2 regions of the Streptomyces sp. MNU89 genome follow, and region 1 is predicted to be linked to the other one. Evidence: riboswitches for the same ligand, from Rfam matches in the RefSeq annotation. Region 1 holds a riboswitch; the other holds the start of a gene.
The links. Region 1 has a riboswitch for glycine ahead of gcvT (glycine cleavage system aminomethyltransferase GcvT). Riboswitches for the same ligand answer to the same signal wherever they lie in the genome.
Positions count from the first base shown of each region.

Region 2: it holds a riboswitch for glycine, as region 1 does, so the genes downstream of both, gcvP (aminomethyl-transferring glycine dehydrogenase) here and gcvT (glycine cleavage system aminomethyltransferase GcvT) in region 1, are expected to answer to the same signal.

Region 1 is NZ_JAJKLL010000001.1:2,224,639-2,229,914, forward strand. It holds gene E4N63_RS09435 (enhanced serine sensitivity protein SseB) at 1-340, opposite strand, end outside; gene E4N63_RS09440 (ATP-binding protein) at 675-1,403, opposite strand; glycine riboswitch at 1,628-1,730, shown strand; gene gcvT (glycine cleavage system aminomethyltransferase GcvT) at 1,899-3,029, shown strand; gene gcvH (glycine cleavage system protein GcvH) at 3,119-3,502, shown strand; gene glyA (serine hydroxymethyltransferase) at 3,535-4,797, shown strand; gene E4N63_RS09460 (L-serine ammonia-lyase) at 5,031-5,276, shown strand, end outside.
Region 2 is NZ_JAJKLL010000001.1:295,176-300,451, forward strand. It holds gene gcvP (aminomethyl-transferring glycine dehydrogenase) at 1-2,441, opposite strand, end outside; glycine riboswitch at 2,632-2,730, opposite strand; gene E4N63_RS01430 (PRC-barrel domain-containing protein) at 2,846-3,226, shown strand; gene E4N63_RS01435 (DNA polymerase IV) at 3,139-4,713, opposite strand; gene E4N63_RS01440 (MerR family transcriptional regulator) at 4,792-5,276, opposite strand, start outside.

The DNA.
Region 1 (5,276 bases):
CGCCCGGGTTGACGGCGATGCCCATCTGCGGCGGCAGCCCGCGGGCGAACTCCCGCGCGGGCGCGACGGTGCAGGGCATGTGCGAGCCCGCACCCCGGAGGAACTCCTCCTCCGAGCTGTAGACGGGGACGCAGGCGATGCCGGCCACGTCCAGGGTGGGCAGGTCCAGGTCCGGGCTGGAGGGCCCGCCGCCGTTCGGCAGCGGCACCCAGATCCGGCTGCGGCCGAGCACCTCGATCAGCCGGGCGCCCGCCCCGGGGACCCCGAGGGAGGCGGCGAGCACCTCTTCCAGTTCGTTGCGGGGGAACCCGCCGGGCAGACCTCCGGACACGCCGGGCATCCCCGCCGGGGCCGGGGTGCGCTCGTGCTGCTCCGGGATGCTCATGCCGTCGATGCTCATGCCGTCCAACCACGTCTCGTCCGCGTCGCCCGGGCGCCGCGGGGCCTGTCGCCCGGAGCCCGGCACGTCTGCGCCGTCCGGCCCGCGCGGACGCCGCGGCCACCGCCCGCGGCGGCCGGGGTCGTCAGGATCCGGGAATCCGGGTAGCAGAACCCTAGCGCCAGCCCACCGGGGTACGGCCAGGGGCCCGACAGCGCGGATTCACGGCGATTCCGGGATTCCCCTCCGCCGTCCGGGCCGTCCGGGCCGTGCGGCGGCCGGGACACCGGGGCGGTCAGCCGAAGCCGATGGTGTGCAGCGCGCTCGCCGACGCCCGGTCGAGCAGCACCACGGAGACGCAGCCCTCCGGGGCCCGGCCGGCCTCCGCGTCGGCGACCAGCCGGGCCACCGCCCGGCGGTGGCGGGCGAAGGCGTAGCCGGAGACGCCCCGGCCCCGCGCGAACTGCCCGGCGAGGGCCGTCTCCGGGGAGACGTCCAGCAGCGCCAGGTGCAGACCGCGGCCCCGTCGGCGGGCGTCGCGCGCCAGCCAGCGGCGCACCCAGGTCAGGGTTCCGCAGTCGTGGACGACGACGCTCGCGCCCGAGCGCAGCGCCCGGCGCAGCCCGGCGTAGTGCGCGGCGCGCACCAGGGGGCGGTAGAGGGCGTAGGGCAGGGCGGCGGGCAGCCGGCGCTGCCAGCGGTCCCGGGCGTCCTGGGAGTCGATGCGGTGGACGGCGCCGCCGCGGGCGTCGCGGTCGGCGGTGGCCCGCTTGATCAGGGTGCTCTTGCCGCTGCCGGGGAGCCCGGAGACGACGAGGACGTCGCCGGCCGGGTAGCGCAGCGCGGACGGCCTGCGTCCGCGCAGGTCCGTCTCGGCCGCGTCCGCTCCGGCGGCGGCCGGGCAGGCGGACGCCGTCCACTCCGCCGCGGTCTCCGGTCCGGCGGAGGGCTCCGCTTCCGCCGCGGTGCTCCGTCCCGCCGCGGTCTCCGGCCCGGCCGCGGTCTCCGGCGTGATCGCGTACATCCCCTGGACCCGAACCTGCACCTGATCGTCCCCCCTCTGTGCGGTCACCCCCGGACTGCCCGGCCAGCCTGGCAAGAACGGTGCCGCGTTACAACGTCGATACCCGATGCGCGGTTCCGCGATGTGCTGATGAGACGGACCCTCCGGGGCGGTTCTCCGGTTCCCTCCGGGTCTGTATTCCGCTTCCCGTGCGATGATGACCGCGCCAACTGCATACCGCCGTTCGAATCCGCGCGGGAGAGTCCCCGGTCCGGCCGCCGTGCCGCCGGGGCGCCGAAGGAGCAAGTCCTCCCTTGAATCTCTCAGGCCCCGTACCGCGCGGACGAGGCAAATCTGGAAAGCGGGCCGTCCCTCCGGGGCGTCCCCACCCAAGGTGCAAGCCACGATCCCGGGTACGTACGGTTGTGGCGAAGCTCTCAGGTTCCATGACAGATGGGGAGACTGTGTTGCCGATGCCGCGCAGAGTTCCGCCACCTTCGTCAGGGAGCCACCGCCATGACCGATGCCCCCCGCCGCACCCCGCTTGACGCGCTGCACCGCTCGCTCGGTGCCTTGATGACCGACTTCGCCGGCTGGGACATGCCGCTGCGCTACGGCAGCGAGCGGGACGAGCACACCGCCGTCCGCACCCGGGCCGGCCTCTTCGACCTCTCCCACATGGGCGAGATCACCGTGACCGGCCCGCAGGCGGGCGAACTGCTCGACCACGCCCTGGTGGGCAACCTCTCCGCGCTCGCGGTGGGCCGGGCCCGCTACACCATGATCTGCGAGCCGGGCGGCGGCATCCTCGACGACCTGATCGTCTACCGCCTCGCCGGGGAGCGGTACATGGTCGTCGCCAACGCCTCCAACGCCCAGGTGGTGCTGGACGCGCTGACGGAGCGCGCCGCCGGCTTCGACGCGGCCGTGGCCGACGACCGCGAGAACTACGCGCTGATCGCGGTCCAGGGCCCCGAGTCCCCCGGTATCCTCGGCTCGCTCACCGACGCGGACCTGGACGGGCTCAAGTACTACGCCGGGCTGCCCGGCACCGTCGCCGGCGTCCCCGCCCTGATCGCCCGGACCGGCTACACGGGCGAGGACGGCTTCGAGCTCTTCACCGCCCCGGACGACGCCGAGCCGCTGTGGCGGGCGCTCACCGCGGCGGGGAAGGAGGCGGGCCTGGTCCCCTGCGGCCTGTCCTGCCGGGACACGCTGCGCCTGGAGGCCGGGATGCCGCTCTACGGGCACGAGCTGAGCACCGAGCTCACCCCGTTCGACGCCGGACTCGGCCGGGTGGTCAAGTTCGACAAGACCACGAACGGCGGCCGCTTCGTCGGCCGCGAGGCGCTGGAGGCCGCCGCGGCCCGCGCCGCGGAGGCCCCGCCGCGGAAGCTCGTCGGCCTGGTGGCCGAGGGGCGGCGGGTGCCGCGCGCCGGGTACGCGGTGGTGGCCGCGGACGGCGGCGAGGTCATCGGCGAGGTCACGTCCGGTGCCCCGTCGCCGACCCTCGGCAAGCCGCTCGCCATGGCGTACGTGGACCCCGCCTACGCCGGCCCGGGGACCCCGGGGGTGGCCGTGGACATCCGCGGCCGCCACGAGCCGTACGAGGTCGTGGCCCTGCCGTTCTACAAGCGGCAGCGCTGAATCTCCCCTTCCCCGGCGTTTCCCCCTCGTCCGTCCCACGTGTCAAGACCCGTACACGAGCACGTCACCGAATCCAGGAGAATCAGGTCATGAGCAACCCCCAGCAGCTGCGCTACAGCAAGGAGCACGAGTGGCTGTCCGCCGCCGAGGAGGGCGTGTCCACCGTGGGCATCACCTCCCACGCGGCCGACGCGCTCGGTGACGTCGTCTACGTCCAGCTCCCGGAGGTCGGCGACACGGTCACCGCGGGCGAACCCTGCGGTGAGCTGGAGTCGACCAAGTCGGTCAGCGACCTGTACGCGCCGGTCTCCGGCGAGATCACCGAGGTCAACCAGGACGTCGTGGACGATCCCGCGCTGGTGAACTCCGCCCCGTACGAGGGCGGCTGGCTGTTCAAGGTGAGGACCGACGAGAGCGCGGGCGAGCCCGAGCTGCTCTCCGCGGACGAGTACGCGGCCTTCACCGGCAACTGAAGCCCCTCCCTGCCACCGATCGGGAAGACCTGATGTCGCTTCTCAACGACTCCCTGCACGAAGTCGACCCGGACGTCGCCGCCGCCGTCGACGCCGAACTCGACCGCCAGCAGTCCACCCTGGAAATGATCGCCTCGGAGAACTTCGCGCCCGTCTCGGTGCTGGAGGCCCAGGGGTCGGTCCTGACCAACAAGTACGCCGAGGGCTACCCGGGCCGCCGCTACTACGGCGGCTGCGAGCACGTCGACGTCGTCGAGCGGCTGGCCATCGCCCGGATCAAGGAGCTGTTCGGGGCCGAGGCCGCCAACGTCCAGCCGCACTCCGGCGCCCAGGCGAACGCCGCCGCGATGGCCGCCGTCCTCAGCCCGGGCGACACCATCCTGGGCCTGAACCTGGCGCACGGCGGGCACCTCACCCACGGCATGAAGATCAACTTCTCCGGCAAGCTCTACAAGGTGGCCGCCTACCACGTCGACGCCGAGACCGGCCGGGTCGACATGGACGAGGTCGAGCGGCTCGCCAAGGAGGAGCGGCCCAAGCTGATCATCGCGGGCTGGTCCGCCTACCCGCGCCGGCTGGACTTCGCGGCCTTCCGGCGGATCGCGGACGAGGTCGGCGCCTACCTGATGGTGGACATGGCGCACTTCGCCGGCCTGGTGGCCGCGGGCCTGCACCCCTCCCCGGTGCCGCACGCCCACATCGTCACCACCACCACCCACAAGACGCTGGGCGGCCCGCGCGGCGGCGTGATCCTCTCCACGGCCGAACTGGCCAAGAAGATCAACTCGGCCGTCTTCCCCGGCCAGCAGGGCGGCCCGCTGATGCACGTCATCGCGGCCAAGGCCGTGGCCTTCAAGGTCGCGGCGAGCGAGGACTTCAAGGACCGCCAGCGCCGCACCCTGGCCGGCTCGCGCATCCTGGCGGAGCGGCTGCTGGCCGAGGACGTCACCGCGGCCGGCGTCTCCGTCCTCTCCGGCGGCACGGACGTCCACCTCGTCCTGGTGGACCTGCGCAACTCCGAGCTGGACGGGCAGCAGGCCGAGGACCGCCTCCACGAGGTCGGCATCACGGTCAACCGCAACGCCGTCCCGAACGACCCGCGCCCCCCGATGGTCACCTCGGGCCTACGGATCGGCACCCCGGCGCTCGCCACCCGCGGCTTCGGCGAGGACGACTTCCGCGAGGTCGCGGACATCATCGCCGAGGCGCTCAAGCCGAGCTACGACGCGGAGGCGCTGCGCGGCCGGGTCTCCGCCCTGACGGCGAAGCACCCGCTGTACCCCGGGCTGAAGTAGCCCGCTCCCCGGCCGCTCCGCACAACCCGCCGCACCGGCCGGCAGTGGTACGGGGCGGAAACGAACGGCCCCACATGCCCGGTTTCCGCCCCGTATATTGCCTCTTGCAGGCTCTTGCAGCCGCTTGCGGCCTCTTGCCCCACCTCGCCCGCACCGCCGTCCGGCCCCCTACCCCGTGGACCGCCGGGCGGCCCGTTTCCCCGCCACCGCGGGGATGATCCGGGAGTCCCACCGTGGCCATCTCCGTCTTCGATCTCTTCTCGATCGGCATCGGGCCGTCCAGTTCCCACACCGTGGGCCCGATGCGGGCCGCACGCATGTTCGTCCGGCGGCTGCAGCGGGAGGGCCTGCTGGACCGGACCACCTCGGTCCGCGCCGAACTGTTCGGTTCCCTCGGCGCCACCGGCCACGGCCATGGCACCCCCAAGGCCGTCCTGCTCGGCCTGGAGGGCCACTCGCCGCGCACCGTGGACGTGGAG
Region 2 (5,276 bases), 1.9 Mb from region 1:
AGCCCGCCGGGACCGGTGTAGAGCACCGGGAAGTGCGGCTCCAGCCGCTTGGCGACGTAGTTGGCGCTCAGCACGGCCACCTGCGTGGCCTGCCGCAGCCCCTCGGCACCCATCAGCCGGACGTACGCCCAGGAGATGGGCAGGATGCCCGCAGACCCCCAGGGCGCCGCCGACACCGGGCCGACGCCCGTCTCCGGCCCGGCCGCCGGCTGGAGCGGGTGGTTGGGCAGATACGGCGCGAGGTGGGAGCGCACGGCGACCGGACCGACCCCGGGCCCGCCGCCGCCGTGCGGGATGCAGAAGGTCTTGTGCAGATTGAGGTGCGAGACGTCGCCGCCGAACCGGCCGGGCTCGGCGAGGCCGACCAGGGCGTTGAGGTTGGCGCCGTCCACGTAGACCTGGCCGCCCGCGTCGTGCACGGCCGCGCAGATCTCTCCGATGTGCTCCTCGAACACCCCGTGCGTGGAGGGGTAGGTGACCATGAGCACGGCCAGCTCGTCACCGTGCTTCTCGATCTTGGCGCGCAGGTCCTCGGTGTCGACCTCGCCGTTCTCCGCCGTCTTCACCACGACGACCCGCATGCCGGCCATCACGGCACTGGCGGCGTTGGTGCCGTGCGCCGAGGACGGGATGAGGCAGACGGTGCGCTCCTCCTCGCCCCGCGCGCGGTGGTAGGCGCGGACGGCGAGCAGTCCGGCCAGCTCGCCCTGGGAGCCCGCGTTGGGCTGCAGCGAGACCTTGTCGTAGCCCGTGACGGCCGCCAGCTGCTCCTCCAGCTCCCGGATGAGGGTGAGGTAGCCCTCCGCCTGCTCGGCCGGGGCGAAGGGGTGCAGGGCACCGAAGCCGGGCCAGGTGACCGGCTCCATCTCGGTCGTCGCGTTCAGCTTCATGGTGCAGGAGCCGAGCGGGATCATGCCCCGGTCCAGCGCGTAGTCCTTGTCCGCGAGCCGGCGCAGATAGCGCAGCATCGCCGTCTCCGAGCGGTGCTCGTGGAAGACGGGGTGGCCGAGGTACTCGTCGGTGCGCAGCAGCCCTTCGGGGAGCGCGTCGGGCACCGCGGCGTCCAGCTCGTCGACGGAGGCGGCGCCGGCCGGGACGCCGAACGCGGCCCAGACCGCGGCCAGCTCGTCCCTGCCGGTGGTCTCGTCGCAGGCGATGCCCACGTGGTCGGCGTCGGTGAGCCGCAGGTTGATCCCGGCCTCGCGGGCGGCGGCGACGACCCCGGCGGCCCGGCCGGGCACCCGCGCCGTCACCGTGTCGAAGAACGCGCCGTGGACGACCTCCACGCCGCCGGCCCGCAGGCCCTCGGCGAGCAGGGCCGCGTAGCGGTGCGTGCGGCGCGCGATGTCCGCGAGCCCGTCCGGCCCGTGGTAGACGGCGTACATCCCGGCCATCACCGCGAGCAGCACCTGCGCGGTGCAGATGTTGCTGGTCGCCTTCTCCCGGCGGATGTGCTGCTCACGGGTCTGCAGGGCCAGCCGGTAGGCGGGGGCGCCGTCCGCGTCGACGGAGACGCCGACCAGGCGGCCCGGCAGGTTGCGGGCGTAGGACTCCCGCACCGCCATGTAGCCGGCGTGCGGCCCGCCGAAGCCCATCGGGACGCCGAAGCGCTGGGTGGAGCCGACGGCGATGTCGGCGCCCAGGTCACCGGGCGAGGTCAGCAGGGTGAGGGCGAGCAGATCGGCGGCGACGGTGACGACGGCGCCCAGCTCGTGCGCCCGTTCGACGACGGGCCGCGGGTCCGTGATCCGCCCGGAGGCACCCGGGTACTGCAGCAGCACGCCGAAGACGCCGCGCTCGGCGATCTCGTCCGGGATGCCGCCGGACAGGTCGGCGACGACGATCTCGGTCCCGGCCGGCTCGGCGCGGGTCTCGATGACGGCGATGGTCTGCGGAAGGCAGTCGGCGTCGATCAGGAAGACCCCGTCCTTCACCTTGCCCACGCGGCGGGAGAGCGCCATCGCCTCCGCGGCCGCGGTGGCCTCGTCCAGCAGCGAGGCGCCGGCGGTGGGCAGGCCGGTGAGGTCGGCGACGACCGTCTGGAAGTTGAGCAGCGCCTCCAGCCGGCCCTGCGAGATCTCCGGCTGGTAGGGGGTGTAGGCGGTGTACCAGGCCGGGTTCTCCATGACGTTGCGCAGGATCACCGGCGGGGTGAAGGTGCCGTGGTAGCCGAGGCCGATCATGGAGGTGAGGACCTGGTTGCGGCCGGCCAGGGCCCGCAGTTCGTCCAGGACCTCGGCCTCTCCGCGCGCCTCGGGCAGCGCCACCGCCCCGGTGCTCTTGATGACGTCCGGGACGGCGGCCGCGGTGAGTTCGTCGAGCGAGCCGTAGCCCACTTGGGCGAGCATCTTGTCCAGGGCCTCGCGGCCGGGGCCGATATGGCGCTGAGCGAACGGGGTGCCACGCTCCAGCCGGGAGAGGGGAATGCGGGGTGCGGTCATCTGCGGAGGCCTCCTGGTCGACGCGGACCTGCGAAGGGGCACCCTGACGGGTACCCCGAACGGGGGCCTCCCCCTCTGTCGTCGACCTGAGAGCTTCGCCGGACCCCGCACACGCGGTCCGGCTTTCACCGTCGGTGAGGAAAGGTTCCGGCACAGCCGGCCCGGCACCTGCCCTGCTTTCCAGAGTGACCTCGCCCGTGCGGTACGGGTGCCTGAGAGATTCCGGGGAGGATTTGCTCCTTCGGCGCCCCCGGCCCCGGGGGGCGGAGGACTCTCCCGCACGGGATCTGCGGCCACAGCCAGCCTACCAGCGGGGCCCCGGACCGGACCCCCGAGTGGCCGACGGGCCGGATCTGGCCTTACGTGGATCCCACGGGGAAGTCCGCCGACCAGTTGGAGGGACCGTGCACACGGGGATCGACCCGCGGAGCCTCATCGGCCGCAAGGCCTTCGACAGCGACGGTACGAAGATCGGCACCGTGGACGAGGTGTACCTCGACGACGCCACCGGGCTGCCCGAGTGGGCGGCCGTGCGCACCGGCCTGTTCGGCCGGGACGCCTTCGTCCCGCTGGAGCCGAGCGAGTTCGTCGACGGCACCCTGTACGTGCCCTACCGCCGGTCCTTGATCCGGAGCGCGCCGGACTTCGGGGTGGGCCGCCACCTCTCGCCGGAGCAGGAGATCCAGCTCTACCACCACTACGGGCTGGAGGCGGAGCTCCCGGACGGCGACGAGGAGGCCCCCGGCCGGGACGGCTCCGGACGGACCGCCGGATCCGGCACCTGACCGCCCGGCGGGCCGGGTTCCCGGCGCCCGCTCCGGCCGGGCTCCGGGCCGCCGGCCGGCCGTACCAGCGGCGGCGGCGCGGCCGGCTCCAGCGCCGGATCGTCCGCGCGGAAGGTCCGTACCCGCCCCGGATCCGACCAGGGCTGCTCGAACCGGACGGTCACCCGGCCCAGACCGCTGCCCTGCACCCAGCCAGTCCCGTACTCCGCGTGCCGCACGTCATGCCCGGGGTGCCACCGTCGGGAGCCCTCCCGGGGACCCCCGGCCTCCTCTGCGTCACCGGCCGGTGCCGCTTCCGCCGCGGCGAGGCCCTCCCCCGGCCGGTCGGGCCGGGTGCCCGCCTCCGCGTCCTCGTCCCCGCCCGGTCCGGTCCGCGCGCGGACGGCCGGGGCCGCCGGGCCGGTGCCCTCCAGCGCGGCCTGCGCGAAGAGATCCTCCTGGGTGAAGTCCGCCAGCCCGGTGACGCCGACGCCGAGCAGCCGCACCCCGCCGGTGGTGTCCACCCCGTCGAGCAGCCGCACCGCCGCCTCGCGCACCACCCCCGGGTCGTCGGTCGGACCGCGCAGGGTCTCCGAGCGGGTCAGCGTGGAGAAGTCGTAGCGCCGGACCTTGAGGACGACCGTGCGCCCGGACCGGCCCGCGGCCCGCAGGCGGGTGACACACCGGCCGGCCAGCCGCACCACCTCCCCGTACACCCGGGTCCGGTCGTGCAGGTCCACGTCGAAGGTGTCCTCCACGGAGACGGACTTGCTGTCCCGCTCGGCCACCACCGGGCGGTCGTCCCGGCCGGTGGCGAGGGCGTACAGCGAGCTGCCGTGCGCCTTGCCCAGCAGCCGCACCAACTCGGCCTCCCCCGCCCCGGCCATCTCCTCGACGGTGCCGATGCCCGCCCGGCGGAGCTGCTCGGCGGTGGCGGGCCCGACACCGGGCAGCACCCGGACCGACATCGGCTTTAGCAGTTCGCGTTCCGTACCGGGCTCGATGACCACGAGGCCGTCCGGCTTCGCCTGTTCGGACGCCATCTTGGCGAGCATCTTGGATCCGGCCAGGCCGACCGAGCCGGTGAGCGAGGTCCGCGCGCGGATCGCGGTCCGCAGCCGCTCGCCGGCCTCCCGGGCCGCGGCGGCGGTCGCCGGAGGAGCCGGGCCCGCCTCCAGGTCCACGAAGGCCTCGTCGAGGCTGAGCGGCTCGACCAGCGGCGACAGCTCCCGCAGCAGCTCCATGACCGTTTCGCTCACCTGCCGGTACAGCGAGAACCGGGGCGTCAGATAGGCGGCGTTGGGGCAGAGCCGGCGGGCCTGGGCCGTCGACATGGCCGAGTGGACACCGAAGACCCGCGCCTCGTAGGAGGCGGTGGCGACGACGCCGCGCGGCCCGAGACCGCCGACGACGACCGGCTTTCCGCGCAGACTGGGCTTGGACGCCTGCTCCGCCGAGGCGAAGAAGGCGTCCATGTCCAGGTGCAGGATCGTCGGAACCGGTCTCACGGCACCGATGCTGCCCTACGGCACCGACAACGGCTCCGGCGGCCGCGCCGCCACCGGACCGGCGCGCCGGGGCCGGTCTCAGCCGGCGCGGTTCCGGCGGCGGGCCAGTTCGTCACCGGGGTGGTGCCCGATCAGGGTCTCCCCGGTGTCCACCCGCTCCCCGTGCAGCTGCTGCAGCGCGCTCTCCACATCGCGCCAGACCACACCGACGGCGATGCCGAACATGCCCTGGCCGCCCTGCAGGAGGCCGACGACCTCGTCCGGGGAGGAGCACTCGTGGACCGTCGCGCCGTCGCTCATCAGCGTCATCCGGGCCAGGTCGGCCCGCTCACGGGTGCGCAGATGGCGCACCGCCGCGCGGATGTTCTGCAGGGAGACACCGGTGTCCAGGAACCGCTTGACGATCTTGAGGACGACGACGTCCTCGATGCTGTAGAGCCGCTGGCCGCCCGAGCCGTGAGCGGAGCGCACACTCGGCTCCACCAGCCCCGTACGGGCCCAGTAGTCGAGCTGCCGGTAGGTGATGCCCGCGGCCGCGCAGGCCGTGGGGCCCCGGTAGCCGA